3 regions of the Saccharococcus sp. Marseille-Q5394 genome follow, and region 3 is predicted to be linked to each of the others. Evidence: a T-box and tRNA genes for the amino acid it is inferred to sense, from the RefSeq annotation. Region 3 holds a T-box; the other regions hold tRNA genes.

Region 1 (10,445 bases), 1.0 Mb from region 3:
CATATCTATGAAACGAGAATCCAAAAAGCACTTGGGGCAGAAGTGAACTTCAACATGATGGAAGAGATCCTTTCTAATCCATTCATGCTTGCGTTCTATATTGCAGGTGTTTTGGCAGCGACATTCCACTTGGCAAATGGCCTATGGTCGTTCGCAGTTACGTGGGGGATTGCACAATCGCCACGCTCGCAAAAAATCGTTTCTTACATTACTATCGTAGCATTCTTAGTTCTTTCCGTAATAGGCGTACAAGCTTTATTGGCATTCGTTGTCTAATACAATCTAGTTCCTGAATTACAAGTATATGTAAAATTTGAGGAGTGAAACAATAATGGCAAAAGGCAGATTGATTGTCGTCGGTGGCGGACTTGCCGGCTTGATGGCAACTATCAAAGCTGCGGAAGAAGGGGTCGGGGTAGACCTGTTCTCACTCGTTCCGGTAAAACGCTCCCACTCCGTTTGTGCGCAAGGCGGCATCAACGGCGCAGTGAATACGAAAGGTGAGGGCGACTCGCCTGCAATCCACTTTGATGACACTGTTTATGGCGGGGACTTCCTAGCGAACCAACCTCCCGTTAAAGCAATGGCGGAGGCGGCTCCTGGGATCATCCACTTGATGGACCGGATGGGTGTCATGTTCAACCGCACACCTGAAGGATTATTGGATTTCCGTCGTTTTGGCGGTACGTTGCATCACCGTACAGCATTTGCTGGCGCTACGACTGGCCAACAACTTCTATATGCATTGGACGAACAAGTTCGCCGTCATGAGGTGGCGGGTCTTGTTCAGAAGTATGAGCACTGGGAATTCCTTGGCGTCATCATGGATGAAGAAGGAATTTGCCGTGGGATCAAAGCACAGAACATGCAGTCCATGGAAATTAAGGCGTTCCCTGGAGACGCGGTCATTATGGCGACTGGCGGACCTGGAATCATCTTCGGTAAATCGACTAACTCAGTAATCAATACAGGTTCCGCAGCTTCGATAGTGTATCAACAAGGGGCTAAATATGCGAATGGTGAATTTATCCAAATTCATCCTACTGCAATCCCGGGAGACGACAAACTACGTCTTATGAGTGAATCTGCTCGTGGTGAAGGCGGCCGTATTTGGACATATAAAGATGGTAAGCCATGGTACTTCCTTGAAGAGAAATATCCGGATTACGGAAACTTGGTACCACGTGATATTGCGACACGTGAAATTTTTGATGTCTGCGTAAATCAGAAATTGGGAATTAACGGGGAGAACATGGTATACCTTGACCTTTCCCACAAAGATCCGAAAGAGCTTGATATCAAACTGGGCGGCATCATTGAAATCTATGAAAAATTCACTGGTGATGATCCTCGCAAATTGCCAATGAAAATCTTCCCTGCGGTCCATTACTCAATGGGCGGACTTTGGGTCGATTACGAGCAGCAGACGAATATTCCTGGTCTGTTTGCAGCTGGCGAATGTGATTACTCCCAGCACGGTGCGAACCGCCTTGGAGCGAACTCCTTGCTATCTGCCATCTATGGCGGAATGGTTGCAGGTCCGGAAGCGGTCAAGTATATGCGCGGCGTAAAACGCACTGCTGATGAGCTTCCTTCCACATTGTTTGAATCTGCTGTGAAAGAAGAACAGCAAAAATGGGACGATACGTTAAAGTTGGATGGCAACGAGAATGCATATATTCTGCATAGGGAACTCGGCGAAATCATGACAGATAACGTAACGGTTGTCCGATATAATGATAAATTGCAAGAAACGGACTACAAGATCCAAGAGCTTCTTGAGCGCTACGAAAACATCAATATTGTGGATACGCAACAATGGTCAAACCAAGGCGCGACATTTACTCGCCAGTTGAAAAACATGCTATACTTGGCACGAGTCATCACTTTGGGAGCGCTAAATCGTAATGAGAGCCGTGGTGCACATTACAAACCGGACTTCCCGAACCGTGACGACGAAAACTTCTTGAAAACGACGATTGCAGAATTCGACGGGAAATCTGCGCCGATCCTTTCTTATGAAGAAGTGGATGTATCCTTTATTCCGCCGCGTAAACGTGACTATTCAGCGAAGAAAGGAGATTGACATTAGTGACTGAGCAAACAACAGCTGTCCTTGAACAGCCAACTGCAGGAAAAACGGTCAAATTTGAAATTCAGCGACAAGATACTCCTGATTCAAAACCATATATGGAAAGCTTTGAAATCCCATACAGACCGAATATGAACGTCATTTCCGCCCTCATGGAGATTCGTCGTAACCCGGTGAATGCCGACGGGAAGAAGACGACACCAATCAACTGGGACATGAACTGCCTTGAAGAAGTTTGCGGCGCATGTTCAATGGTGATCAACGGACGCCCTCGCCAATCCTGTACAGCTTTGGTCGATCAGCTTACACAGCCGATCCGCCTAGAGCCGATGAGAACATTCCCGGTTGTGCGTGACCTTGTTGTTGACCGTGAATTCATGTTTGATTCCCTTAAACGAATTAAAGCCTGGATCCCGATCGACGGAACATACGATTTAGGCGAAGGTCCTCGTATGCCTGAACGTAAACGCCAATGGGCTTACGAATTGTCCAAATGTATGACATGCGGTGTCTGCCTAGAGGCTTGCCCGAACGTCAACGACAAAACGAACTTCATCGGACCTGCGCTATTGTCCCAAGTCCGTCTTTTCAACTCACATCCAACTGGTGCGATGAACAAAGACGAGCGCCTGGAAACAATTATGTCCGACGGAGGAATCGGCGAATGCGGTAACTCGCAAAACTGTGTCGTCGCATGTCCGAAAGGAATTCCTTTGACGACTTCCATCGCTGCGATGAACCGTGCAACAACAGTACAAATGTTCAAAAACTTCTTCGGAAGTGACCATATGGTTGACTGATTTCAATCGATTAAAAGAACTGTCCGGAAAGTCGAAACTGACTTTCTGTGACAGTTCTTTTTTGTCATAAAGTACTCTCGCGTCCAAACCGGCCAACTGCGCGTCCAAACCGAGGCATTCCGCGTCCAAAGCAGCCGCCTGAGCGTCCAAACCGGTCTATCGTACGTCGAAAGCCAGCTGTATGAAATTGAAAAACCGGTATTCTATTGGCTGTTTACACTCTATTTGCTATAATAAAAGAATGAATGTTCATTCATTTTTATAAAGGGAGTGGGATTGTTGAGGATTGCATATATTGAAGACATGAAACAGTGGATGGAAGAGTTCACATTTTCAGTGCCAGTATCCGTGCGTTTTTCAGAAACGGACATGTACGGCCATTTAAACAACACAGTCACCTTCGCATATTTTGAATATGCACGAATCGAATATTTAAAGCATGTTGGTCACATGGTTGACTGGCTTGATCCGAACGGAACGACAATACCAGTCGTTGCCGATCTCCAATGCGACTATATGAAACAAGTATTCTTCGATGAACAATTGTCGATTTATGTCAAAGCTGCATCAATAGGAAACAGCTCAGTCGACATTCATTATTTGGCGAGAAACGCAAAGGGCGAAATCGTATTTACTGGAAGAGGAACGATTGTACAAATAGATAGGACAACAGGTAAAGCCGTTCCTTGGAAAGATGATCAAAAATCCGGTTTTTCCTTGTAAAATGATGAACGAGCCGGCACAGCCTAAACCATCTTCACATATTGTAAAGTGAACGTGGATAGGAGGGGGCGCGTCTTGACAGGAGAAATGAAAAACCGTTCTTTGCTTACAGCAAGGGAGCGAGAAATCTTTAATCTATTAGTAGATGATCATACGACGAAGGAAATCGCAGGACGGCTCGGCATTAGCGAAAAAACCGTCCGGAATCATATTTCGAATACTATTCAGAAATTAGGAGTATCCGGAAGGGCTCAAGCGATTGTCGAATTGTTGCGATTAGGGGAACTGAAACTGAATTGAGAAAATCTATTGTCGTTCCTTGATGCCTGACTCGTTATGAACCGTCATATACATGAATATGCTCAGCTTCCTGAAATAATTAAATACTTATTATCCTCCTTAAACTGTTGCGTTATATGACGAAAAAGGTGACAATAAGTAAACAGTATTCGTTTTCAGGGAGCTGGTATATGTGGCGGAACAAAACGCAATGAGTCTTGAAGGCACCGAGAACATTGCTCGGATGGAAAAGGAACTCCGATATATATCTGGAATCATTAAACAGCAAGGCCGTAAAATTTTAAGCAATTATACGATTACACCTCCCCAATTCATTGCGTTGCAATGGTTGTTCGAGCATGGGGACATGACAATCGGCGATTTGTCGAATAAAATGTATCTGGCATTCAGCACGACTACAGATCTCGTCGATCGTATGGAAAATAACAAGCTCGTTAAGAGGGTGCGTGATGAACAGGATCGCCGTGTCGTACGCATTCATCTATTAGGCGAGGGTGAACGCATCATCGAAGAAGTGATCGACAAACGACGGAATTATTTAAATGCAGTTCTCGAAGATTTTTCAGAGGTGGAAATAAACGAGTTTTCCCGATTGTTGACAAAACTGCACAAAGAGATGATCAAGGATTGAAGATTTGGAATGAAGCACCGATCGGAGTCATTGATTCCGGTGTCGGCGGATTGACCGTCGTAAAAGAAATGGCACAATTTTTACCCGATGAAACCATTATTTATATTGGCGATGATGCGCGTTGTCCATATGGGCCACGTTCAGTTGAAGAAGTGAAGGAATTTACGATGGAGATGGCTACAGCACTTGCAGGAATGGGTATTAAAATGCTGGTTGTCGCTTGCAATACGGCTACAGCGGTGACGCTGGATCTATTGCGTGAACGATTCCCTTTTCCTGTGTTGGGAGTAATTGAACCGGGAGCACGGGCGGCGGTGCAAGTATCATCTACCGGGAGAATCGCAGTCTTAGGTACGGTCGGCACGATTAAAAGCAAGGCATACGAATATGCCATCTCCTCTATTTCGGAGGGGGCAGACATTATTCCATTAGCTTGTCCTGAGTTTGTTCCTCTTGTTGAAAGTGGTCAATACAAACAAAGCGACATTCGACCAATCATGAAAAAATCGTTGGAGCCAATAGTACATTTACAGTTCGACACGGCCATTTTAGGCTGTACGCATTATCCACTTCTGCACGATCACATCCAGGAACAACTGCCCGCAGGTGTGAATATTGTCTCATCTGCATATGAGACGGTTCGGGATGTGGAGAATACGTTGGCTAGATTCGACCTGGCGAACAGCTCCGGCAGACGGAAAGATCCAATTTTTTATACTACAGGACAAATGGAAGGGTTTAAATCGATTGCAACCGATTGGCTCGGCATCGAAAATCCCGACGTTAGAAATATTGTACTAGGTAAACCCGGCTGCCAATAAAGGCAACCGGGTTTTTGCTATGACGAAAATGAGTGTGGTAAGATGGATGCTGAATTGAAATTTGTGGAGGGTGTATCCAATATGAGGCATGATGGAAGAACTGCAGAGATGGGAAGGCCAGTGACGATCGAAACGGATTATCTGATTCATCCAGAAGGATCAGTATTGATCTCTTTCGGAAATACGAAAGTGATTTGCACTGCGTCCATTGAGGAAAGGGTTCCACCTTTTCTAAGAGGAAGTGGACAAGGCTGGGTGACAGCTGAATACTCCATGCTCCCTCGTGCTACTGGCCAGCGGACTCAACGGGAATCCTCACGTGGAAAAGTCGGCGGCAGAACGATGGAAATACAACGGTTGATCGGACGCGCTCTGCGTGCTGTAACCGATCTTGGTGCTCTTGGTGAACGTACGCTCTGGATTGACTGCGATGTAATCCAAGCGGATGGAGGCACTCGTACAGCGGCCATTACAGGAGCCTTTGTTGCAACGAGCATCGCTGTCTCCAAATTGGCAAAGGAGAAGGAGCTTAGCCGCTTTCCGATTAAAGACTATTTGGCCGCAATCAGTGTAGGTAAGACGGTTGAAGGTGCTTTGATTCTTGATCTTGATTATCCGGAAGATTCAACAGCCGCTGTCGATATGAACGTCGTCATGACGGGGGCAGGGGAATTCGTTGAATTGCAGGGAACCGGCGAGGAAGCGACGTTCACTAGGCAAGAAATGAATGATCTTGTCGAACTTGCGGAATCAGGCATCCAGCGGCTAATCGCCATTCAAAAGGAAGCGCTTGGTGAGATTGATGCGCTAATTGGCGGAAAGGTTGACGAAGTAGAATGAAGAAGATATTGATTGCGACGAACAATAAAGGGAAAGCGAAGGATTTTGAAACGCTTTTTAGCCCATATGGTTTTGAAGTGCAAACATTGAACGATCTGGAACAGGACATTGATGTAGAAGAGACGGGCGTCACTTTCGAAGAAAACGCAGTCTTGAAGGCCGAGACTGTCTCCGAACTGTTAGGCATTACGGTCATCTCGGATGATAGTGGACTGGAGATCGATGAGCTGCAAGGGGCTCCAGGCGTCTATTCTGCGCGTTATGCGGGTGAGCCGAAGAATGATGATGCGAATATCGACAAAGTGCTGTCAGAGCTTCAGGGAGTGTCAGAAGTGGATCGGACGGCACGATTCCGTTGCGTCCTTGCCGTCGCAGGACCGGGTATTGAGACTGTCACGTTTTCGGGAAGCTGTGAAGGGTTGATTCTCGAAGAGCGAAGAGGTACGAACGGTTTCGGTTATGATCCGATTTTTTATTCACCGGATAAAGGAAGGGCGATGGCTGAATTGACACCTGAGGAAAAAGGGCAGATATCCCACCGGGGTGCGGCTCTTCGACAGTTGAAAGAGCATTTGCCACAGCTGTTGGATTCGTTAGGTGAAAGGCAATGAAGATCATTGTGATGAGTGATTCGCATGGCGATAAGGAAACGGTGAAGACCGTTTCCGCGTTGCAAGCGGATGCTGTTTTCCATTGTGGTGACAGTGAATTGTCATGGGATGACCCGCTATTGCATACTATCCATATCGTGAAAGGAAACTGTGATAGGGATCTACGTTTTCCGGATTCGGTCATCGTTGAAGTGGGCGGCAAGAAAATTTGGATGGTGCACGGACACGAGCACGACGTCAAACGGACAATGCTGCCTTTGTATTACGGAGCGCAGGAACTCGGTGCGGATATCGTACTGTTCGGCCATTCCCACTCATATGCGGCTGAATTGAGGGAAGGTATATTATTTGTCAATCCAGGAAGCGCATTGCTTCCGAGGGCGGGCAAGCAGCCTACCTTTGCAGAAATTGAATGGGATGGCAGCTATCGGATATACTTCAAAAACATGGACATGGAAACCATAATTACAGCGGATATGAAAAATATCGTAAATTAGTGTTGACTTTTCCAGTCAGCCTGCCTATAATAAAGTTTGTCGTTGGCAATCAGTTGTTGCTAAATGAACTTGTCTCAGTAGCTCAGTTGGATAGAGCAACAGCCTTCTAAGCTGTGGGTCGGGGGTTCGAATCCCTCCTGGGACGTATTAAGATGAACTATAATAAGAAATGAAAATAATGACCGTACACGTTGATATCACAGCGTGTACGGTCATTATTTGTTTTTCGGAGAATATGTTCTAGAATGTAAGGAAATGAAATCATTTAATACGAATTTTACACATTCGACGTACTAGCCATGTCCCCAAAGTTTGAGGCAGATGGCGGGTTCTCCAAGTTGATTTAGAAGTATAAAAAGATTGATCTACTGACTCTAAACGAAGGGCTATAAACGGGGCTCTCTGAGGAGAATGTACTTCATGTATTAGAGTTTGTGGAAGCAAGGCAAAAGAGGGCATCTACTTTCTTCTGTTCCCAGTTCTCCCATTCAAAATGAGGACAAGCCCAAATAGCGGATGTGAACCTTGTGTGTTCAGTAGATTAACTCTGCTCGCCAGAAACTATTAAGAATACCCAAATGAAATTGTGGAAAATTGATTCAACGAACTTCCTTAATGAATTGTGAAAGCCCATTATTTCGGCTTGGTCCGAAATTAAGAAGTATAACCTAAAAAAATTTCCCGATACTAGTGTTAAATTTTATGTGTTAATATCAAAAGAAAGTGGGTGTTTTCTTCAAATACTTTGAGTAACTTTAGCAAGCTGCTAGCTCGTCCAATGTATACCTTACGGATAATAGTGGAAATGCAGATATAATTTCAATTTTCCAGCACAACCATTAGCATTGCCTAAATATATTTGTCAACTTCCTCGCAAAAAGTTCAGTCAAAGATGAAGCTTTTTTATGGGTTGCGGAGTATTTTCCAAGAGGAATAGCTTTAGAAATCATTTATCCTAGTGAAAGGAGTTAGATAAATATGATGGTATTATTGGGCATCTCATTCATTTGTTTTCTAGCATTAATGTTTAGTTTACTATTGATTAATCAACAAAAAACAATTCAAATCAATAGAAGAATAGAAGGAAAATTAGATAAGTTAATCACTATGTTAGGTAAGGAGAAAAGTAACCAATGATTAAGGACTGGTTAGAGAAAAAATGAGTAGTGGGCGCAATTTGTGCATTAACTAGATCAAGAAATTATTGAGGGGATTATATAAACGCAACACAAATACAATACAATGTTCTAGGAAACATCATAACAACAACGTTTATTGGTACAGATTTACGTCCCCCAGGGTTGTATTTAATAATTTTTGATAAAAAGCGCTGCAACCGTTGTGACTTCAACGTTTGCGGCGCTTTTTCATCGTTGCAGCAATCACTTGCACGAAAACTTAGTCATCGGCAGATTAAAATGACTTAGTATCCTTCAGACTGTAATGTGAAGAAATTATTATACACATTACAAAAGGTAAGGAGATATAGAAAATGACTATGGCGAATTTGAAAAAGTTACAGGAAATCAGACTGGCACTTACTGCGAAGTATTTTGAACGGGAGAACGAGGTTGAAGGGATTCTTGTCGCCCTGCTTTCGAGACAGCATATGCTCATGATTGGACCCGCCGGAACTGCGAAATCTGCATTGGCTGTTGAGTTGGCAAAAATCATACACGGAACAGAATACTTCCAATGGTTACTAACTAGGTTCAGCACACCTGAAGAAGTTTTTGGCCCGTTGTCGTTGAAAGATCTTGAGAAAGGCATATACAAGCGGAATACAGCATCTAAAATGCCGGAAGCCAATCTTGTTTTCCTGGATGAGATTTTTAAAGCCAATTCTGCAATCTTGAACAGCTTGCTGACGCTTATAAACGAAAGAGTTTTCTATAATTCCGGAACACCCGGAAAGGCACCCTTAATTTCAGTTATTGGGGCTTCTAACGAATACCCTGAAGAAGGGGAAGGGCTGGAAGCTTTATTTGACAGGTTCTTACTACGGTTCGAGTTGGATTATATCGCAGATCAAACGAATTTTGTTTCGATGATGAAGGGAACCGGTAGGAATCAGTTTTTGCCTTCCATGACGATGGACGAATTGATTCAACTTCAGTTGTTGACGGACAGTGTTTCAATACCGGATGAAGTGTATGAAATACTGTCGGAAATTCGAAATGAATTACGTGACGAAGGGATACGCCCTTCGGACAGGCGTTTTAAACAGTCGCTGTCCATACTTCAAGCGAAGGCGTTGATAAGCCAGAGACAAGTTGTGAATGTATCCGACATTGTCATCCTTGAAAATGTCCTATGGGAAACGGTGGACCAAAAAGATGTAGTGTCTTCCGTTATCCGAAATCATTCACAAGATGTCGTTACTCAGATCCTTCATTCCATACAAAACGAGGCAAATGAAGTGTTCTACACTGTACTTCAGGATCCTACGACCGAGTATGGAATGGAGGCGACTCATAAAATGAAAACCTTAGTGGCAGATTTAAAAAAACTCAAAAGTGATTATCATAGTCGGAAGGCTGATATCGACGCATTACTTGATAAATTGACTTCGATGGAACATGAAATCTTGAATAAGATTTTAGAGCCTTGGTATTTTGATGCTCGAAATGAACAGAAGGAATCTGCCAGCACCTTTTTTAAAATGTGAAAGGGGATAATCTTTGTGAAGAGTCATAAAAATTACAATGGCAATCAATCGGTTTTGAATACGGACGCGTTCGATAAAAGACGTTTCAGAGAGATTTTCGATATGTCATCGGGACTTCAACAGGTAAGAGCTGAAGGTATACTACCGATGTTCGATTCATTACTAGCAGATATTTGGGCTTCCTTATACAAAATGAAACCTGACATTATTGAAGGTGACATTAACGGTGTCCTAAAGATTAATAAATCACTCATGGAAAGAATCATGGAGGATGAAAACTTTGCTACCTATCGAGGCATCACCCGTTTGGATGATTTGTCGTCAGCTATCGGCACGATCAAAATCGGGAGGATGGTGAACCAATGGCTCATTGACCAAAAAAAGGAAGATGAAGATTTTGATGAGCAGATGCAGGAAATTCTCGCAATGCAAAGGCTACTCCAAAGACAGGAGTGGCAAGAA
Region 2 (10,445 bases), on a different contig from region 3:
ATGACTGCATCGACCTTGTCCGTTTCCGGCAAGCGATCTTTCACTTCTGTCACAAAGTTTTTCGCTTCTCCCAGCGTCTTATACATTTTCCAGTTTCCTGCAATGATTCGTTTTCGCATTTTTATTCCTCCGTCACTTATCATTCAGCGCAGTCACGCCAGGTAATTCTTTTCCTTCCATGAATTCCAAGGACGCGCCGCCACCTGTTGACACATGATCCATTTTATCCGCACAGTCGAACTTTTCGACAGCTGCAGCGGAATCCCCACCGCCGATCACTGTGTATGCTTCCGTTTCAGCCATCGCTAATGCAACTTTCCTCGTGCCCGCAGCGAATGGTTCCATTTCGAAAACTCCCATCGGTCCATTCCAAAGGATGAGCTTGGAATTCTTGATGACATCCGCATACAGGTCAGCTGTTTCAGGACCGATATCGAGTCCCATCCAACCTTCCGGGATATCGTCGATCTTGACCGTTTTCACATTCGCACTTTCGGAAAACGCATCCGCCACTACCGCATCGATCGGTAAATGGAGTTTGACGTTCTTCTCTTTCGCCTTTTGAATGAAGGATTTTGCAAGCTCGATTTTATCTTCTTCGACTAACGAATTGCCTGTTTCATACCCTTGCGCTCGCGTGAACGTATAGGAAAGGCCGCCACCGATCAATAAATGGTCCACATTGTCCAACAGATTATCAATGACACCGATCTTGTCCTTCACTTTCGCGCCGCCGATAATCGCTGTGAACGGCCGCTCCGGATTTGACAACGCTTTCCCGAGGACTTCCAATTCCTTTTCAAGAAGGAATCCACTTACAGCTGGAATGAACTCCGCGATACCCGCTGTGGAAGCGTGTGCACGATGCGCCGCGCCGAAAGCATCGTTGACGAAGACGTCCGCTAGTTCCGCGAACTTTTTCGCAAGCTCGGAATCATTCTTTTCTTCCCCAGCGTGGAATCTGACGTTTTCCAGAAGAATAATGTCGCCTGCCTTCATGTCGGCAACCGCTTGTTCCACTTCTTCTCCGATGGAAGCATCAAGCTTCTTCACGTTTTTCCCAAGGAGCTCCGATAATCTTTTTCCAGCCGCAGTGAGTCGCATGTCTTCATTCACTTCACCTTTTGGCCTTCCAAGATGGCTGGCGAGAATGACCTTTGCGCCTTTTTCCGCCATGAATTCAATTGTCGGAACAGCAGCACGGATTCTTGTATCATCCGTAACTTCACCGTTTTCCATCGGCACATTGAAATCGACACGGCAAAATACGCGCTTCCCGTTCAGTTCAATATCTTTGATCGTTTGTTTGGCTATCATGTAAACCGCACCCCTCTAAGAAAATTGAGCGCCAGAAACGGCGGGGAATATAAAAAAAGGAACGGGTCTCTCCGTTCCTCCTACCCATCTATCTATTATAATGAATCGCCATAAGAATGGCTATGTTTTAGACAAAAGCGAAAGCCGTTACGCAGAACGGCTTTTGCGAGCACAAGCGTAGCGTTGCGAGCAGAGGCCTTCCTAGGAGCGACAGGCATAAGGCAAAGATGCGGCGTGGCGCGCTTTTCGCCACATAGTATCTTTGACTTATGACCCCGAGCTCCTGGCGCCCGGAGTCTAGACGTATAGCTTAGATGCCTTTTTTACTCATATAAAGAGCCAAATCGATACAGCGTGCGGAATATCCTGTTTCATTGTCATACCATGCGATGACCTTCACCATATTGTTGTCCAATACCATTGTCGAAAGCCCATCGACTGTAGAAGATGCTGTATTTCCGTTGTAGTCCGTAGAGACGAGCGGAATTTCATTATAGTAAAGGATGCCCTTCAATTCGTTTTCTGAAGCCTTTCTCAATGCGGCATTCACATCTTCCACAGTCACTTCTGTTCCAAGTTCAGCAACGAAATCGACGAGGGATACGTTCGGTGTTGGAACGCGGACTGCCATGCCATCCAATTTCCCTTTCAATTCCGGAATAACTTTCGTCACTGCTGAAGCGGCGCCTGTCGTTGTAGGGATCATCGACTCAGCAGCTGCACGCGCTCGACGGTAGTCGGAATGCGGCAGATCCAGAATACGTTGGTCATTCGTGTAAGAATGGACTGTCGTCATCATACCCCGCTTAATACCGAATTGGTCTTGCAACACTTTGACGACTGGTGCAAGGCAGTTTGTCGTACACGATGCATTGGAAACGATTTTGTCGTTTTCCGGATCATAGGACTCTTCATTCACACCCATAACGAGCGTTTTCATTTCCCCTTTAGCCGGTGCCGATAAGATAACTTTTTTCGCACCCGCTTCGATATGCTTCATCAATGCTTTTTCATCCCGGAATACGCCTGTCGCTTCGATGACGACATCAACATCCAATTCACCCCACGGCAAATTTGAAGGATCCTTTTCAGCGTACACCTTTATCTTCTTGCCATCGACTACAAGATGATCTTCCTCTGAACCGACTTCAGCGTCAAAAATTCCGTGCACCGAATCATACTTCAGAAGATGTGCAAGCATTTGTGCATCCGTCAAATCGTTTACTGCAACGATTTCAATTTCCTCATGCTTACTTGCTTCCCTCATCACAACTCTTCCAATACGTCCAAATCCATTAATAGCCATTTTAATTGTCAATTCCATTACCTCCTATGATTGGTTTCAGTTATTTACGTTATTCGTTCATGTTAACCTTCCAATTTTTCAAGCATGGCATGTGCTGCCCCTTCATCGGTGACAAGAATCGTCTGGCGTGGAGCGCCTGCCATATAAGACAGGATTGCTTCCGCTTTGCTTTTTCCGCCTGCCACAGCGATGATGAGCCGAACCTTTTCCAGCTGCTCCGTCTGGATGCCAACCGTTCTGATTCGATGGACGACTTTGCCTTTATCATCAAAGTAATAGCCGAACGCTTCACCTTTCGCCCCTTGTTCACGCAGAAGATGACATTCGCTCTCCGGCGTGTTCCGCAAGTCCGCCATCCGGAGTGCATCCCCGATTCCATGGAGGACGCAATCCGTTTTTTCGTAGAGCTCCACCATCTGGATAGCAGTGGGCTCCCGTTTGAAAACTTCATGCGCTTCGACGCTAAGCGACTCGGGGTAGTAAAATGAGCTGTACGTTCCCCCGCTTGCTTCTGCGAATGAGGCGGCGATGACGTTCGCCTGCAATCCGATATCCTCGCCGACCCCTCCCCTTGCTGCAATGAAGTGCAATTGATCGGCATTTTCAAGCGAATGGATGTGCCGGGGAATCGCAGCTACCGAACTACCACCAGTCACGGCAATGATATGGCCGTCGCCAATCCGATTCATGAATTCCGCGGCTGCTTCTTTGCCTATAAGGCTTTTCACAGCCGGATTTTCATCCGAATCACCCGGGACGATTTGTACGCTTCGGATTCCTAATAAATCGCCCAGTTTCCTTGCAATCAGCCCTTGCCCGGTCCATTCGTCACTAATAGGTCTGAGCGATTCAAGGACGGTCGCCCCCTCGCTCGTAATCGTTGCGCCCTCTTTGGCGATTCGGATAAGTCCTTCCGTTCGCAACGTTTCCATCAAGTTCCTACATTCCCGCTCCGAAATATCAGCCATCTGGCCAAGCGGTCTTCGTCCAATTGGACCTGCTATTTCAATGAACTTCAAAACTTTGTACCGCTGATGTAATAACTCCATCATTTCTGGCACAAGCTTTCGTTGTGCCTCTATAATTTTCGGGATCAAAGAAAAGCCCCTCTTTCATGATAGGACGAATTCTGCCCACCTATATATTATTTGTCCCACCTAATGCAAAAAAAATATAAATCCTACTACTAGTATATACCCCGCCGCCATTAAATTCAAACTTCTTCATCTAATTTCGAATAGATCGATCAAGTCGACATAGCCTATTGAACCGTATAATAGAACTTCGCCGTCTTTCTCAATGACTGGAATCATCAACATATATTTCTCATGGCTCTCATCGTCGGACTCGATGTCGATGGTTGACCATGTTAATGGATAATCCTCTTGAACGAGCTTCATCATCGATTTTGCTTCATCACATAAATGACAGCCTTTTTTTGTGTAGAATTGAATATGCATGTAGAACACCTCGAATTTCTTTTTCTTTTAGTATAGATGAAAAACAGGTTGTCTACAAAATCAAAGTTACCACGACTTTCCGTGACAGTCTTCTTGTGTGAGAGTGGGTGTATGATCACTTTGCTGGGGTTTATGATCACTCGCCAGGGGTTATGATCACTTGCCGTGAGTTATGATCACTCGCCAGGGTTTATGATCACTCACCGGGGTTTATGATCACTCGCCAGGGTTTATGATCACTCGCCAGGGTTTATGATCACTTGCCAGGGTTTATGATCACTTGCCAGGGTTTATGATCAAAAAAGGTGGAGAAAAACGAATTGTTTTTCTCCAACTTTTGAATTTAAGGACTTATGGACTACCCTTTTTTATTACCAACCACGACCAGCGCCGCCTCCGCCTCCGGAACCGCCTCCGCCGGAGAAGCCGCCACCGCCACCGCCGCCGAAACCTCCACCACCGAAACCGCCGCCTCCGCCAAAGGAGCCAGGGAAGAAGATCATTCCGCCTCTTCCTCTTCGTCTACCTCCCGGACCGCCGCCACCTCCGCGGCCACCACCCATAAAGCGGAAGAGCAGAAAAATGATGATGAAGATGATGATAGGTGAAGGGATGCCGATGCCTGAACCGCCGCCTTGGCCAGCAAGCGTGTTCACTTCGGCCACTTCTCCGTTCCATCCGTACTCCGCAGCAATTTCATTATAGTAAGACTTATATGCATTCATGATTGCCATGTCGGGTTGTTCATCCTTTAGGTATGGCACAGCAACCTCATCCATAATCCTGCCGGCTTTCCCATCAGGCAGTGCACCTTCCAATCCGTAGCCTACGGTCAATTCGAAATGTCGACCCGTATCACTATTTTCCGGATATGGAATTGTCGTGACAAACAATAGGGCGCCATTGTCCTCTCCCTTTTTACCAAGCTCATATTGTCGCAACGCCTTAACGGCAAACTCTTCGGCTGGTTCCGCACCAATCGTGGGCAACGTCAACACCCCAAGCTCAGCACCTGTCGCCTCATTCAACTGTTGACCCAACCGGTTCAGTTCGGCTTTCTGTTCCGCGGAAAGTATGCCCGCATGATCCTGAATATAGTAATCCGAGAAATTCCATGGCGGGACGTCAGCTGCCAACGCCATTGCCGGCATGATCATGATGCTAAGACAAACGGCGATCATGCATCGGAATGCCCTACGGATCACTTGCTGTCATCTCCGAAATCAACTTTCGGTGCTTCATTCGCAGCTGCATCCGCTTTGAAATATTCTTTCTGTTCGAATCCAAATATCGAAGCGACGAGTCTACCTGGAAAACGCTTAGTTTGCCTATTGTAGTCCGCTACGACCGTGTTATAGTCCATTCTTGCGAAACCAATCCGATTTTCTGTTCCGGCAAGCTCATCCATCAATTGTGTAAAGTTCTGATTTGCTTTCAAATCAGGGTAATTTTCCACAACGACGAGCAATCTGCCAAGCGCATTCGAAAGCTCGGTATCAGCAGCCGCCTGCTCCTCCGGTCCTCTCGCTCCTGCAAGTCTCGCCCGTGCATCGGCTATATCAGCGATCACTTCCTTCTCGTGACTAGCATATCCTTTCACAGTGCTCACTAAGTTGGGAATTAAATCGAGCCTGCGCTGCAATTGATTTTCAACTTGTGCATATGATTCATCGACGTTCTCTTCCAAGTTGACGAATTTGTTATAACTCGGCACGAACATGATGCCAAGGATAACAAGAATGACAACAATGATTGCGATTGGCCCCAATATTCTTTTCATCTTTTCACTCTCCATTCGATATAGTTGCAATACCCAAGTGGCATTGCATTCCAAACAAGTAAGAAGCTTTACACTATTTATCGTATGTCGAGCGAAAAGGTTTCAAACATTGAGAAATAAATCAAGTTAAGGATTCCAGATTCACTAGAATGAAGAATGGACTTTGGCAGCAAACGAAAACTGTCAGCGGATGTATGAGAACTTTCCAGTAAAGGACGAGAACTCTTCAGCGTGAAACGAGAACTCGGGTTGCTAACGGGTTAACTTTAGAAGAATAATGGAGCCCCTGTTCAAAAAAAATGGACCTTGAACCAGATAGAATGGGCCCTTGTCTAAAAGAATGGACCTTGAACCGGAATAAATGAGCCCTTGTTGAAAAGAATGGACCTTGAACCGGAATAAATGAGCCCTTGTTGAAAAGAATGGACCCTGAACCGGAATGAATGAGCCCTTATTGAAAAGAATGGGTCCTGAGCCGCAAAGAATGAGCCCTTGCACAATTAATCGTGCCCTCACAACAAATAAGTACAAAAAAACCGACTCAAAAGCAGAGTCGGCTCTTCGTACTTCTATTATTTCTTCGCGTCCAATTCTTTCATGTCGCTGCGTGTGATGATGTGGTCGATTAGACCGTATTCCTTCGCACGTTCAGCTGTCATGAAGTTATCGCGGTCTGTGTCTTTTGCGATTACTTCAACAGGTTGGCCCGTGCGCTCTGCCAAAATTCCGTTCAATTTCTCACGTAGGAAGAGAATGCGTTTTGCAGCGATTTCAATTTCAGTCGCTTGCCCTTGCGCTCCGCCAAGTGGTTGGTGAATCATCACTTCTGCGTTAGGAAGCGCATAACGTTTCCCTTTTGTTCCTGCTGTCAAAAGGAAAGATCCCATAGATGCAGCCATACCGATACAGATTGTTTGGATGTCCGGCTTGATGAATTGCATTGTATCGTAGATCGCCATACCCGCTGTGATACTGCCTCCCGGGCTATTGATGTAAATCGATACGTCTTTCTCTGGATCTTCTGCTTCTAGGAAAAGCAATTGTGCAACAATCGAGTTTGCGACATTGTCGTCGATTGCGCTTCCCAGCATGATAATCCGGTCTTTCAATAAACGGGAGTAGATATCATAAGCACGTTCTCCACGGTTCGTTTGCTCAATAACTGTAGGTATTAAATTCATCTTATTTCCTCCTTATGAATGGGTCAGGATTTTCGTTCTGCTGAAACCAGTTGTTTCAACTGTACTTCTATCATACATATTATGGTCAATAAAGGTCAAATATAACGCTTTTAAATTAGTTGTTGCATTCATACCACTTATTTAGTACAATTAATCTTGTCTGTTACTGACAAGTCCTCGTGGTGCAATGGATAGCACGCAAGCCTCCGAAGCTTGAAATGTGGGTTCGACTCCCGCCGAGGGCATAATAGAGTTGATAAAGAAGCCTGTAAACATGTAGTCATGTTTACGGCTTTTTTTATTGTTCAGCCGTCTCCTATCTTCATAGAGAAACGGCTGTTTTCATATTAATTTTCCTTCTCAACTAGTGCTGTAAGAGTTTCAATTGCTTGTTCTTCATCGACGCCTTCTGCGATCAATGTCACTTCAGCACCTCTCGCTATTGCCAAACTCATGACACCCATGATGCTTTTCGCGTTCACTTGACGTTCATCCCTTTTCAAAAAGACGTCTGACGTGAAGCGATTTGCTTCTTGCACGAAAAGCGCAGCTTGCCGTGCTTGTAATCCTGTCTTCATTTTCACTTCAACCAGTTTTTCTGCCATATTATTCGACTCCTTCCTCATGCGTTATTTACCTTTCTCAACGGCTTACAATTCCTCCGTTGCGAAGATTTTCCGCAATCTCTTCGATTTTCCGAAGACGATGATTCACTCCGGACTTGCTAACCGTGCCACCGCTCACCATTTCTCCAAGCTCTTTTAATGTGACATCTTGATTTTCGATGCGCAGCGACGCGATCTCTTGTAAACGATCAGGCAATTGATCCAGCCCGATTGTGCTCTGGATGAATTTAATATTCTCCACTTGTCGTTGTGCCGCACCGATTGTTTTATTCATATTGGCGGTTTCACAATTGACAAGCCGGTTGACGCTATTCCGCATGTCCCGTATAATCCGGACATCCTCGAATTTCATCAAGGATACGTGCGCACCGATTAATCCTAGGAAATCCGAGATTTTCTCTGCTTCCTTCAAATAGGCAATGAAGCCCTTCTTCCGTTCGATCGATTTTGCATTCAAGTGGAATTTGTTCATCAAATCCACTAATGCTTCGCTATGCTCTTTATAAAAAGAGAAAATCTCTAAATGATAGGAGGAAGTTTCGGGATTGTTTACGGATCCGCCTGCGAGGAACGCTCCACGCAAATAGGATCTTTGGCAGCATTTCTTTTTCACCAATTGCTCAACAATCTCGTTCTTAAATTGAAAGGTTCCTGTCAGTATATACAAGTCTTCCAATAAATGCTTCGCTCCGTCACGGATTCTGCATATGTAGACATTGTTCTTCTTCAGGCGCATTTTTTTTCGGACGAGCAACTCGACTTTATGCGGATACAATCGCTTAATGTTTGAATAAAGTCTTCTTGCGATCGCCGCATTTTCTGTCTGTACGTCGAGGCTCAATTGTTTATTTGAAAACGATAAGGCGCCGTTCATCCTGATAAAGGCGGCGATTTCCGCTTTCACACAGCATTCCTTGGAATCGATTTGCGTCAATTCTTTCTTCACTTCAGATGCAAAAGACATGATTTTCCCCCTCTCTCTCGGCGATGATCAGGTCTCCTCGCTAACGATTGTACCTTCCATATAACCCATGATCCAAGATGCAACTTTACCTGCATCATGTATGATTCTTCCCTCTGCAACAGTCGAAAAGTCCCCTAAGACGATTGTCGGGACGAGCAATTGCAATGCTTCGATGTCATTTTCTACAGGAAGCTGGATATCTGACGGCGCATCCCCGTTAAATAACGTCTGGAAATCCGTCTTGTTCAATAACACTGTGTCAATGAATTGACTGCCTGCATGATCATATAACGCCTTTACATGCTCGGATGCCGTGTATTGGTACGTTTCGCCTTCCTGCGTCGTCAAGTTATTGATGTATACTTTCTTCGCGTTGGATGCAAGGACGGCATTACGGATGTCACTTACAAGTATCGTCGGCAAAATGCTCGTATATAAGCTCCCAGGTCCAAAAATGATCAAGTCCGCCTCTTTGATGACCTCTACCGTTTCCGGCAAAGGTTCGACCTCTTGGGGAGACACATAGACTTTCCGGATTTTGCGTCCATACACCGGGATTTTAGACTCACCGGTTACAATTGTGCCATCATCGAGCTCCGCATGCAAGGTGATCTTTTGGTTTGCAGCTGGCAACACTTTTCCCTTAATATTCAAAACACGACCCATTTTTTCTACAGCGCGTGCAAAATCTCCTGTAATGTCCGTCAGGGCGGCAAGCATGAGGTTGCCTAGGGAGTGCCCTTTCAAATCGTCCGAGTTGGAAAATCGATATTGGAACATTTTCTCAATCAACGGCTCGACATCTGAAAGCGCTGCCATCACTTGACGGATATCTCCGGGCGGCGGGATATTGTATTGATCCAACAGCCTTCCGGAGCTGCCTCCGTCGTCCGCGACCGTAACGATCGCGGTGAGATCGACTGGATAGGCTTTTAATCCCCGAAGCAACGTGGACAATCCGGTCCCGCCGCCAAACACGACAATTTTTTTCTTTTTCCCGGATTGCAACATGGTGTCAACCCTTTCTCTTCTCTACATCCCGATGGGTAATCAACGTCTTGTATTCTTCTTTTAAACGGTTTCCGAAGTATTCCGCCAGCGACACGGACCGATGTTGGCCGCCCGTGCATCCGAAGGCGACGACCACTTGGGATTTTCCTTCATTCTTATATTGAGGAATAATGAATTTGAACAGATCTGTCAATTTTTCGATCAGCACTTGTGTATCATTCCATTTTAACACATACTCATATACTTCTTTCTGTAAACCGGTCAACGGTTTCAGGTCTTCGATGTAATAGGGGTTCGGTAAAAAACGAACGTCAAAGACGACGTCAGCATCAATCGGCATACCATGCTTGAAACCGAAAGAAATGAAGTTCAGGGTAAATGAAGTTTCTCCCGTAGAGGAGAATTCCGACATGATCTTTTCCCTTAACTCACGCGGCTTCAATTTGGATGTGTTGTAGATGGAACGGGCACGGCCTCTCAGTTCAGATAAGAGATTCCGTTCCTTGCGGATGCCTGTGAGCGGCAGTCCGCCTTCTGCAAGTGGATGGGACCTTCTCGTTTCCTTGTACCGCCTGACGAGCGTCTCATCGTCCGCATCCAAGAAGAGCAGCTTTGTGGATACGCCTTCCATTTTCAGCAAGTTATCCAATGCTCCAATCAATGCGTCAAACAGGTCGCCCCCTCGTGTATCCATGACAGCGGCAATCCGCCTCATCTTGTTTTCGGATTTCATCATCAAATCCAGAAAAGTGACGAGCAGCTCAGGAGGCAAATTATCGATGCAATAGAACCCAAGGTCT
Region 3 (10,445 bases):
ACTCAAATTGAATCTGAGTAAAAAAGTCGATATCCGTAAACTTGATAAAATCATAGCGAATGCCATACTTTAAAGGAAAGAGCCGTGCAATCGAGGCATGGCTCTTATTTGTTGAATGGTTTCAGCGCATTTGTTTGATCCACAAAAATAAAAGAATCATATCGATTACCAACGCGCGACGACACATAGTTCCCATACGCCTCGAACTCCGGATTATAGACGACCCCAATTGCGCGATGGCCGATCCATTCATTGAATAAATGACGGTTTTCCTCCGTGAATAGTATCACTTGATCCTCAGGTTTAGCTGCATGCATCTGCCCTTCCCATGAATTGAGCGTGGCTGGTGGCACATTCATCTTTTGGAACGGCTCGCCCCAGCTTTCGCCGGCAATGACCGTCCCTTCATATGTTCCAAAACCGATGGCAAATGTTTCTTCTCTGCCATACTTTTCCCGGACGAGCTGACCGACATTGATCATATCGTGCTTGGCCATCGATGTTTCCGACGCATCGCCGACATGGGTATTATGCTCCCAAATGATGATTTTCGCATCGCTTCCGTGATAGTTCAGAATTTCATTGATTGCCTCCACCATATGCATATCGCGTATATTCCACGAGATGGCGTCGTCCTGCATCATTGCGCGATAATATGATTCAGCATTTTTCGCGACTAAAGCATTCATCGTCACATTCAAGTCCTTCTCCTGTTCATTCGAATAAAGATCTTCATGACTGCGGATCGTCGTCAGCAAGTTTGTGACCTCGCGAATGCATTCACCTGTGAAATGGGCTGTCGACAGCGCATAATGCTCAGGCATCCGATTATACGGCTCGAAACAAGAGAATGCCTTCTTTGCCAACTCCAAATCGGTTTTATACTGCGGATTTTCCTTGAGAAAGCGAAGCACTTCATCAATGGACTCATAAAGGCTATACATATCGATACCGTAAAACCCTGTCTTTTCGGCTGCATCCTTTCCGTCATTGTCACTCTTCAACCATTCGACAAGCTCTGCAACTTCTTCATTCGCCCACATCCATGTAGGCCAGCGATTGAAGGATTGTGCCAGTATTTGGTGAGCGGATTTCCCCTCTTCATCGAATCCTTTCACATAACGATTAACCGCCTGAGCGGATGGCCAATCTCCCTCAACTGCAATTATAGTGAATCCTTTTTCCTGAATAAGTCGTTTTGATAATGCCGCGCGAACTTTGTAAAACTCTGAAGTTCCATGCGTCGCTTCGCCTAGAAGGACAATCCGTGCATCCCCAATTGCGTCCACAATCGTAGTAAGTGCTTGATCATTCAACGGGAAAGCGTGCTCTCGAATAGCAGACTGTAGTTTTTTCGACAATTTTATCCCTCCTTTGCTGATAGCATACCCAAGGTCGGTGGATGGAAACCGAGGGGGAGGTTTTCTAAGATGGAAAATGGTTATCACCGAATTGCCAAGGTTTATCACCGATTCTCGGACGTTTACCACCGATTCTACGCCCGTTACACCGATTCGCAGCACTTTACCACCGATTCTGGTGAATTTATCACCGATTGACTACAATTCGCTCATTTTTCTCATAAAAAAACAACCGCCACAAGTGACGGTTGCTCTAAATTTTATTGATCTGCAACTTCCAACGTTGCTTCCTTTTCACCTTGAATAATTTTAAAGATCCACTTCATTTCTTTCTCATCAAAAGAAATTTCTTGAATAACCAAGTAGCCAAATCCTGTTTTTCCATCGGCCATTTCTACGGCCTTTGCTACAGCCTGCGATTCGGAAAGCGTTGCGCTTACTGGTTTATAATCCGGCAAGACTTCCACAAACTTTGCACTACCCTGCGCAGGATAGGATTCCATAATGCCGCCGGAGGCTTCAACTTTCACACGTTGGCCGATTTTCAGCTTATCCGCTTCCGGGAATTGGTAATAGACAGCACCTTCAGTTCCACCTGCAATAAAGAACTGCCCCTCCTTAGCTGATAATATGAAACCACCTTCCGAAACAGGAGTATTCGTGAATGTTTGCTTCGGATAAATAATGCTCGATTCCCCAGGCTCAGCAACCATCCTGCCTTCCTGTTCGAATTGGAATATCTTGTTCGGGAACATATTCTCCAGTTCCTTCTGCTGATCCGGTCTCAGAAAGTCATGGTTGATTTCAACAATTCCTGTAATTGTATTTACGGATAATCCATATGATCCCCGTTCCGATCTCATCCCTTTTAACGCTTGTCCGACTTCATCCTGCAGATCATATAGCTCCTTTTGCGTATGTGGACTACGGAAAATATAGATCGGTTCCGCCAAGATTTCGCCTGCATCCACTTTCGGCTGTAGCTCATCAAGCAACTTTTGAACTCGCTCGTCCGGCTCCTTCACGCCGATCCAAATGCCGGATTGCTCCGCACCACTCATCTGATTTTCAAAAAAGAGGATTCCTTCTTTATCAAAACCTGCGTAACCGCCATAGATCTTTTCCACAGCCTCTATTGCGGTTGGTCCTTCAATCGCTTGCACGGCCATATCCTCCGCCAATTCCGGAGTCGGTTCTCCAAATAAGCCCTCTTTGTATTCATAGCTTTCCGTTTGTGCAGCAGCTGCCTTATCCCGTTCGGGCGATTCTTTAACTGATTGCTTCAATTCAGCAATGATTTCACGTCCACTCACTTTTTTCACCGACTTCTTCCCGCTCTCCACAACCGTCCCATTTATCGAGGATGCATCCGTGCCAGCCGTTCCACATCCTCCTAGCAATAAAGCAGCACTTACCATTATCAGTGACACACTATATTTCATTCCAAAACCTCCCAATCAACAAATTAGACGGACGATTCACGTTAACGTTACGCCAAATGGCTGGAAACCAGGAAAGATTCTTTTCTTGCAGCGCAAAATGGTTTATCACCGACTTGCCATGGTTTATCACCGACTCTTGGGCTGTTACCACCGACTCTCGCAAATTTACCACCGTTTGACGACAATTGGAGTTGTTTTGGAATGAATTTCTGCTTTTCTAAAGTAATTTTCACCTCCAAAACCGTTTATCACCGCTCTGACGGAGTTTATCACCGCTTAAACGAACTTTATCACCGTTCGGAAGCGGGTTATCATCGGTCAAGTAGAATTTATCCCCGTTTGACCAATATTCCCCATTAAAAAACAACCGCCACAAGTGACGGTTGTGCCCAAACTTCTATTGATCTGCAACTTCCAATATCCCTTCACCATCATCCGGCAGGAGCTTGAATACCCACTTCTTTTCATTCTCATCAAATGAAACTTCTTCGATGACAACATATCCGTTCGACAATCTCTCACCCGCCACTTCTAATGCTTTCGCGACAGCCTGCGACTCGGAAAGCTTCGCACCCGCCGGCTTATAATCCGGCAAGACTTCTACAAACTTCGCGGTCCCTTGTCCAGGATACGATTCAAGAATTGGACCTGATCGTTCCACATTCACACGTTGGCCGGCTTTCAGCTTGTCGGCTTCCGGGAATTTGTAAAACACAACACTTTCCGTTCCACCTGCCACAAAAATTCTCCCATCCCCCGCCTCCAATATGAATCCACCTTCCGCAACAGGTGTATCTGTATATGTTTGTTCAGGTGCAATAATGGTTGATTCCCCCGGCTCCGGGACCATCCTTCCATCTTGCTCGATATTGATCGTATGGTCGGCGAACTGCTCCCGTAGCTTCTCTTGCTGCTCCGGTTTCAGGAAATCATGGGTGATTTCAATATTGCCTGTGATGACATCGACGTACAGACCGAATGATCCCCGTTCCGATTCTAGTCCTTTCAATGCTTCAGCGACTTCATCCTGCAATTCGTAAAGCTCCTTTTCCGTATGCGGGCTGCGGAATATATAAATCGGTTCCGCTAAGATCTCACCCGCATCCACTTTCGGCTGCAGCAGATCAATCAACTGCTGGACGCGTTCATCCGGCTCCTTTAACCCGATCCACACGCCGGATTGCCCAGCACCCTTCGTCTGAAGTTCGAAGAAGATGACGCCATCATGATGAATGCCACCTTCGCCGTAAACTTTTTCCACCGCCTGGAAGACAGCGGGCCCTTCAATTGCTTTGACATTCAAATCCTCCACCGTTTCTTTCGTAGGCTCCTCAAACTCAGGGGGCGTTTCAATAGTCGCCCTCTCGTCCCGCTGAGGTGTCTCTTCAACGGTTTGCTTCAATTCAGCAATGATTTCTCGTCCGCTCACTGTTTTCAACGACTTCCATCCACTATCACTATCATCAACCGCAACATTTTTAGAGGATGGGCCAGTTCCACATCCTCCTAGCAGTAATGCACTGGCAAACAGAACTAGTAATTTGTTTTTCATTCCAAAACCTCCTACTCATTAAGTTAGACGGATGATTCGTGTGAAAGTTACGCCAATTGCCCATTGACAGCCAATCACTGATTTGATACATTCAACTACAATATCAATGACGAAGAGAGTACTGAGTCTTTACTTCCAAAGCGAGCCGGGATTGGTGGGAGCCTGGTGGAGTGGATTCATGAAGCGCACTTCGGAGATGCTTTTCTGAATGAAGTAGGAGAAGCCGGTGTCTCGCCGTTAGGAGAAAGAGGCCTCTATCCATACTGACAGGGGCAATTTGAGTGGTACCGCGGAACAAGCTTTCGTCTCATTTATTGAGATGAAGGCTTTTTATTTTACCTAAAAAGGGGTTCGTGAGAATGAAAATGGATATTTTGCAAGCTTTACAGACAGTCAGCCCGGTTCCATTAGAGGAACATATGCTGGAGCGGCCGGCAAATTCAAAGCTAGGCGATTTTGCATTGCCTTGCTTTCCGTTCGCGAAGGCTTTACGGAAATCACCCGTCGCCATTGCGGAAGAAATTGCCGGTTCGCTTACACATCCATCCATCCGAAAAACAGAAGCCGTCAATGGGTACGTGAATATTTTCCTGAACCGTACTGCTATCACTGATGATATCCTGCGTATAATCCTAGACAAATCCGTCAACTACGGCTCATCCAACGAAGGCAACGACGGAGTGGTGACGATCGATCTATCCTCCCCGAACATCGCAAAACCGTTTTCCATGGGGCATCTCCGCTCCACGGTCATCGGAAATTCTATCGCTTACTTGCTCGAAAAAAACGGCTACAAAACGATGAAAATCAATTACATCGGTGATTGGGGCACGCAATTCGGGAAGCTCCTAACCGCGTACCGGAAGTGGGGCAACGAGGAGGATGTCCGTCAAGAGCCAATCAAGACATTGCTGAAGCTGTATATCCGTTTCCATGAAGAAGCCGAGCTGGATCCAACTTTAAATGATGAAGGTCGGGCGGCATTCAAAGCGCTTGAGGACGGCGATGCAGACGCACTAGCCCTGTGGGAATGGTTCAAAACCGAGTCGTTGCAGGAATTCCAGCGAATTTACGATCTACTAGGGGTCACTTTCGATTCCTATAACGGCGAAGCGTACTACAACGACAAAATGGAGCCAATCGTTCAAGAACTCGAAGATAAAGGCCTATTGGTCGAATCCGACGGGGCCATGGTTGTGGAGCTTGAAGAAGGCATGCCGCCATGTTTGATTAAAAAATCAGATGGAGCTACTTTATATGCGACGCGGGATTTGGCAGCTGCCATTGATCGCAAAACCAATTACGACTTCGTCAAATCCATCTACGTTGTTGGGAATGAACAAAGCCTCCACTTTACGCAAGTGAAACAAGTGCTTGGCAAAATGGGGCATGACTGGGCAAGCGACATCGTGCACGTACCGTTCGGGCTTATCTTGCAGGGCGGAAAGAAGATGTCAACGCGTAAAGGAAAGATTGTCTTGCTCGAGGAAGTATTGAAGGAAGCTATCGAACTTGCACAGAAAAATATCGAAGAAAAAAACCCGATGCTTGCCAATAAATCTGAAGTGGCAGAAGGTGTCGGTGTCGGCGCCATCCTCTTCAGCGACTTGAAGCAGCATCGGAAACATGATATCGAATTCGATCTTGAAACGATGCTCCAGACAGAAGGAGAAACCGGGCCGTACGTCCAATATGCGCATGCGCGGGCAAACTCCATCTTGCGGAAGGCGGGGGCAACGAACTCGTTCGCGATTAACGAAGTGAATGATCACGAATGGGAAACGATCAAGCTGCTCGAACAATTTCCGCACTCCGTCAAACGGGCGGCCGAAGAACTGGACCCTTCCGTCATCGCAAAATATGCGGTCGACCTTGCCCAAGCGTTCAACTCGTTTTACGGGAATGTGCAAGTCCTTTCCGACTCCACAAACAAAGCATACCGGATTGCGCTAACGGAATGTGTCGTCATCGTTTTGAAGGAATCTTTGCGTCTACTCGGCATGAAGGCGCCCGAGGAAATGTAAACTCAATAAAAAAGCAATCGTCCCACCATTCACTGGTAGGACGATTGCTTTTATTTATTCTTCCCTCCAACAGTCGGCACCTTTCAGACTAGAATCCGCTTTAAACACAGGATTCTTCCCTTGTTTCCGCTGTTTCGTGTAATCATCCAAAACGCGGAATGCGACTTTTCCAAGTGCCAAGATGACGAGGAGATTTATAATTGCCATCAAGCCCATAAACAGGTCTGCCATGCTCCAGACGATATCCACTTTTGCGAGCGCACCGAACATGACCATGCCGAGCACCGCAATTCGGTAGACCGTCATCCACGATTTATGCGTGTTGATGAATTCAATATTTGTTTCACCGTAATAGTAATTCCCGACGATTGAGCTGAATGCGAAGAACATGATCGCAATCGCGACGAAATAAGGCGCCCAAGAACCGACGTGAACGGCCATCGAGGATTGCGTCAGCAAAATTCCGCTCTCTTCCCCTTTGTCATAAAGTCCTGCAAGGAGGATGATAAAAGCTGTCGCAGAACAAATGATGATCGTATCGAAAAATACGCCAAGACTTTGAACAAGCCCTTGCTTCGCCGGATGCGTCGCACTCGCCGTCGCCGCAGCGTTCGGCACACTCCCCATACCAGCTTCATTTGAGAACAGACCACGTCGGATACCTTGCATCATGGCAGCCCCGATACCGCCGCCAGCCATTTCCTTAATTCCAAAAGCATGCTCAAAAATGAGGGCAATCATGGCAGGAACTTCCGTAATATTAATAGCGACAACGTACAGCGCAATCAGCAAGTAAAACACCGCCATGATTGGGACAATTGCTTGCGTCACTTTGACAATCCTTTGCACGCCGCCGAAAATGATAATTGCCGTCAATATGACAAGTAGTAGACCGACCACCCAATAGGGTAGATTGAATACATCATGGAATGACTGGCTGATCGTATTTGACTGAACCGAATTAAAAATAAAACCGAAACACATCGTTAGGAGAATCGCGAAAACGATTCCAAGCTTCCGAAGGCCTAGCGCCTTCTCCATGTAATAGGCAGGCCCTCCGCGGAATGTGTCGCCGTCCCGAACTTTATACACTTGCGCAAGCGCACTTTCAATGAATGCCGTCGCCATGCCGATAATGGCAATGACCCACATCCAGAAGACCGCGCCCGGTCCGCCAATCCCGATGGCAAGCGCTACGCCAGTTACGTTCCCTGTACCGACCCGGGACGCCGCACTAATTGTAAACGCCTGGAACGCTGACACGCCACGGTTGCCTTCTCTTTTCTCGAAAATGAGTCTGAACATCTCTCCAAATAAACGAAATTGGACAAATTTCGTTCTTATCGTAAAATAAAGACCAATGAGCAATAAAAGCCCAATCAATATATATGTCCAAATAAAATCATTCGCCGGTCCCACCAGCCACTCCACTACGCCCACACTATCCACTCCTTCTCCATCATCATATTTCACTTACTATCTTTACCCAGTCGCGCAAATAACTCACATTTCAAAAACAGAAAAACCGCTGAGCCAACATGGGCTCAGACGGTCTAGAAGCTAACTTCCACTTTTCATGAAAGCGCTTCATATTACTCTGACTTGATTATTTTATCATCGACTCGGCATTTTTCAACCCATTTATGGAAAAAAAGTATCGAATACTGCCAGTAAATATTGGTTATCGCCGACTTTGGGCGATTCATCACCGATTCTCGGGGGGTTATCACCGATTCTCAGCACTTTACCACCGATTCGAATGACTTTACCACCGTTGACTCGCTATATGAAACAATCAAAGCGCGGCCTTCACCGTTTTCCGGTAATACCCGACCGTCAAAAATGCGAACATGAGATAAATAAGCACGTAGATCCCCATAGCGATGGATGCGGGCAATGTAATATCGGACATGAACATGAATGACGCGGCTTTTATCGCAAAGATGGAATGCAACAGCCCAATCATCAACGGCACGCCGAAGACGAATATTTGCTTGCGGACGATACCGCGCATAATGTCTTGCGCTGTAAAACCTAGCTGACGCAACGTTGCATAGCTGCTTTTCTCTTGCTCCGCCTCCGTCATTTGCTTAAAGTACAAAATGCTTCCTGTCGAAATGAGGAACACGAGCCCCAGGAACCCAGAGATAAAGATGAATAGACCATTGTTCTCCATCCCCGAAGCGTATTGGGAATAGTAATCAAATCCGTGCCGATCATCTTCCTCATTAATCCGCTTGAAAATCGCAGAAGCTTCGGCAAGCTGATCACGGTCAAGAACGTCGATGACATAGGTATTTGAATTGCGCCATTCGTTTTCGTCATTCAGAAACAGCTCTTTTAATTCATGATAAAATTCATCTTTCACAACAAGTTGTGTCGCAGCTGCAGAATTTAATACATTTCCTTCGTTCACTTTCACAACTTTCAAGTCAGATTCTATTTCTGCATTTGACAACTTGACATTGAATGGAACTTCCATCGTTTTCAATAACCAATATATACCTGCATCGTATAGATACGCGGCATCGGAATGAGGAATTTGAATATCCACTCCAGCTTGCTGCAATTGTTTGTCGCTTATTATTTTTGCTCCAAACGAATTGGACATCAATTCTGACACACTGCCACCTTTGAATTCACTTTCCACTTCTAGCGTTTCAACTGTTGAATACGTATACGTAATCTGTTGCTTATCTAGTTCGCTGATGAATTTTTCGGCAGCACCTTTACCGTCTTCATACCAAAAATCATCAAATGCAAAATCAAAAGGATATATGAGACGGACTTCTTTTTCCGTCGAATAATATAGGGAATACACGCCTGCCAACATTGTCAGCGTCATCGCTGATAATACCGTAATGATCGTCAGTGAATTCGCATTGCCCTTCATCCGATGCATGATCGGCGCAAGCGACAAGCTGTTATACAATCCAAGATGGCCCTTCTTCCTTTTGCGGATCTGATACAGTACCCAGCCGATCGCCACGCGGAACAATAAAAAAGTACCGAGAATTGTCGTAACCAAAACGACGATCATATTGATGAACAGCAAAGCATTCAACATGCGGCCGGAAAGCCAGTATCCGAACGCAATGAGGGCTATTCCTAAAATTGCAAGAAAGGCTGACCTGATAGCTTTCGGCTTTTTCGGATGCTCGCCGGTCTTCTCGGCATTGAATAGTCCAAGCAACGTGTTGCGGTAGACTGCAACGAGCATTTGCATTGACGTGAGAATGGTGATTCCAAGAAATACAATCACCGTCTGGATGACAGCCGCCGTCGAAAACTCCACTTCGATAAATCCATCAAAGCCAATGAGCTTCATTAACAATAATAAAAATACGCGTGACACGAGAATCCCTATGCCAATCCCAATCGCTAACGCCCCGGCGCTCAGCAAGGAATTTTCGATAATCAACAGACGCGAGACTGATCCTTTTGTCAGGCCAATCAGTTGATACAGCCCGATTTCACGGCTTCTTCTCTTCAAGAAAATCGCATTTGCATAAACGACGAAAATACCTGCGATGAATAACAGTAGAATTCCTGCCACTTTAAACGCCGCACCCATGCTCCCGCCAGACCTCTCAACAACCGACGGATCATGCTGCAAAGTCGCAAAGACAAAGTACAGGACGACACTTAAAATAAGCGCAAAAAAGTATAAGTAATAATGCTTGATGTTTTTCCGCATGCTGCGGAGGACGAGATCAAAGAGCGTCAACGCTGTCACCCCCGAGGACACCTTGGACTTTCAGGATTTCCTGGAAGAAGGCCTGTCTCGTTTTATCGCCGCGGTACAGCTCCGAGTAAATATTGCCGTCCTTCAGGAAGACAACACGGCTGCAGTAGCTCGATGCGACAGGGTCATGTGTCACCATCATGATCGTGACGCCGCGTTGTTTATTGACATCCTCCAATGTTCCGAGCAACGAAGACGCCGATTTCGAATCAAGCGCGCCCGTAGGTTCATCCGCAAAGACCATGGATGGCTTGTTGATGAGCGCACGTGCCGCGGAAGTCCGTTGCTTTTGGCCCCCGGAAATTTCATGTGGATATTTAT

Evidence for each region. A T-box is a leader RNA that pairs with one kind of tRNA and senses whether it is charged. The one in region 3 lies ahead of argS (arginine--tRNA ligase), so its partner is inferred to be a tRNA-Arg.
Region 1: it encodes a tRNA-Arg, which carries the amino acid that the T-box ahead of argS (arginine--tRNA ligase) is inferred to sense. The anticodon was not compared.
Region 2: it encodes a tRNA-Arg, which carries the amino acid that the T-box ahead of argS (arginine--tRNA ligase) is inferred to sense. The anticodon was not compared.

Annotation. Positions count from the first base shown of each region.
Region 1 is NZ_CAMPPQ010000001.1:924,214-934,658, reverse strand. It holds gene OC538_RS04700 (succinate dehydrogenase cytochrome b558 subunit) at 1-276, shown strand, start outside; gene sdhA (succinate dehydrogenase flavoprotein subunit) at 332-2,086, shown strand; gene sdhB (succinate dehydrogenase iron-sulfur subunit) at 2,083-2,892, shown strand; gene OC538_RS04685 (acyl-CoA thioesterase) at 3,172-3,615, shown strand; gene OC538_RS04680 (helix-turn-helix domain-containing protein) at 3,703-3,915, shown strand; gene OC538_RS04675 (MarR family winged helix-turn-helix transcriptional regulator) at 4,106-4,546, shown strand; gene racE (glutamate racemase) at 4,543-5,367, shown strand; gene rph (ribonuclease PH) at 5,449-6,207, shown strand; gene OC538_RS04660 (XTP/dITP diphosphatase) at 6,204-6,818, shown strand; gene OC538_RS04655 (metallophosphoesterase) at 6,815-7,315, shown strand; tRNA gene OC538_RS04650 (tRNA-Arg) at 7,387-7,460, shown strand; gene OC538_RS04645 (AAA family ATPase) at 8,808-9,983, shown strand; gene OC538_RS04640 (VWA domain-containing protein) at 9,999-10,445, shown strand, end outside.
Region 2 is NZ_CAMPPQ010000002.1:1,119,249-1,129,693, reverse strand. It holds gene tpiA (triose-phosphate isomerase) at 1-119, opposite strand, end outside; gene OC538_RS16320 (phosphoglycerate kinase) at 133-1,314, opposite strand; gene gap (type I glyceraldehyde-3-phosphate dehydrogenase) at 1,628-2,635, opposite strand; gene OC538_RS16310 (sugar-binding transcriptional regulator) at 2,686-3,720, opposite strand; gene OC538_RS16305 (glutaredoxin family protein) at 3,847-4,083, opposite strand; gene OC538_RS16300 (TPM domain-containing protein) at 4,455-5,288, opposite strand; gene OC538_RS16295 (LemA family protein) at 5,285-5,863, opposite strand; gene clpP (ATP-dependent Clp endopeptidase proteolytic subunit ClpP) at 6,436-7,044, opposite strand; tRNA gene OC538_RS16285 (tRNA-Arg) at 7,218-7,289, shown strand; gene OC538_RS16280 (HPr family phosphocarrier protein) at 7,392-7,649, opposite strand; gene whiA (DNA-binding protein WhiA) at 7,687-8,634, opposite strand; gene yvcK (uridine diphosphate-N-acetylglucosamine-binding protein YvcK) at 8,662-9,645, opposite strand; gene rapZ (RNase adapter RapZ) at 9,650-10,445, opposite strand, start outside.
Region 3 is NZ_CAMPPQ010000001.1:1,938,140-1,948,584, forward strand. It holds partial or broken gene OC538_RS09280 (PH domain-containing protein) at 1-73, shown strand, start outside; gene OC538_RS09285 (erythromycin esterase family protein) at 105-1,361, opposite strand; gene OC538_RS09290 (hypothetical protein) at 1,431-1,559, shown strand; gene OC538_RS09295 (DUF3221 domain-containing protein) at 1,622-2,803, opposite strand; gene OC538_RS09300 (hypothetical protein) at 2,851-3,042, opposite strand; gene OC538_RS09305 (DUF3221 domain-containing protein) at 3,201-4,355, opposite strand; T-box leader at 4,453-4,668, shown strand; gene argS (arginine--tRNA ligase) at 4,715-6,379, shown strand; gene OC538_RS09315 (alanine/glycine:cation symporter family protein) at 6,434-7,819, opposite strand; gene OC538_RS09320 (FtsX-like permease family protein) at 8,175-10,115, opposite strand; gene OC538_RS09325 (ABC transporter ATP-binding protein) at 10,093-10,445, opposite strand, start outside.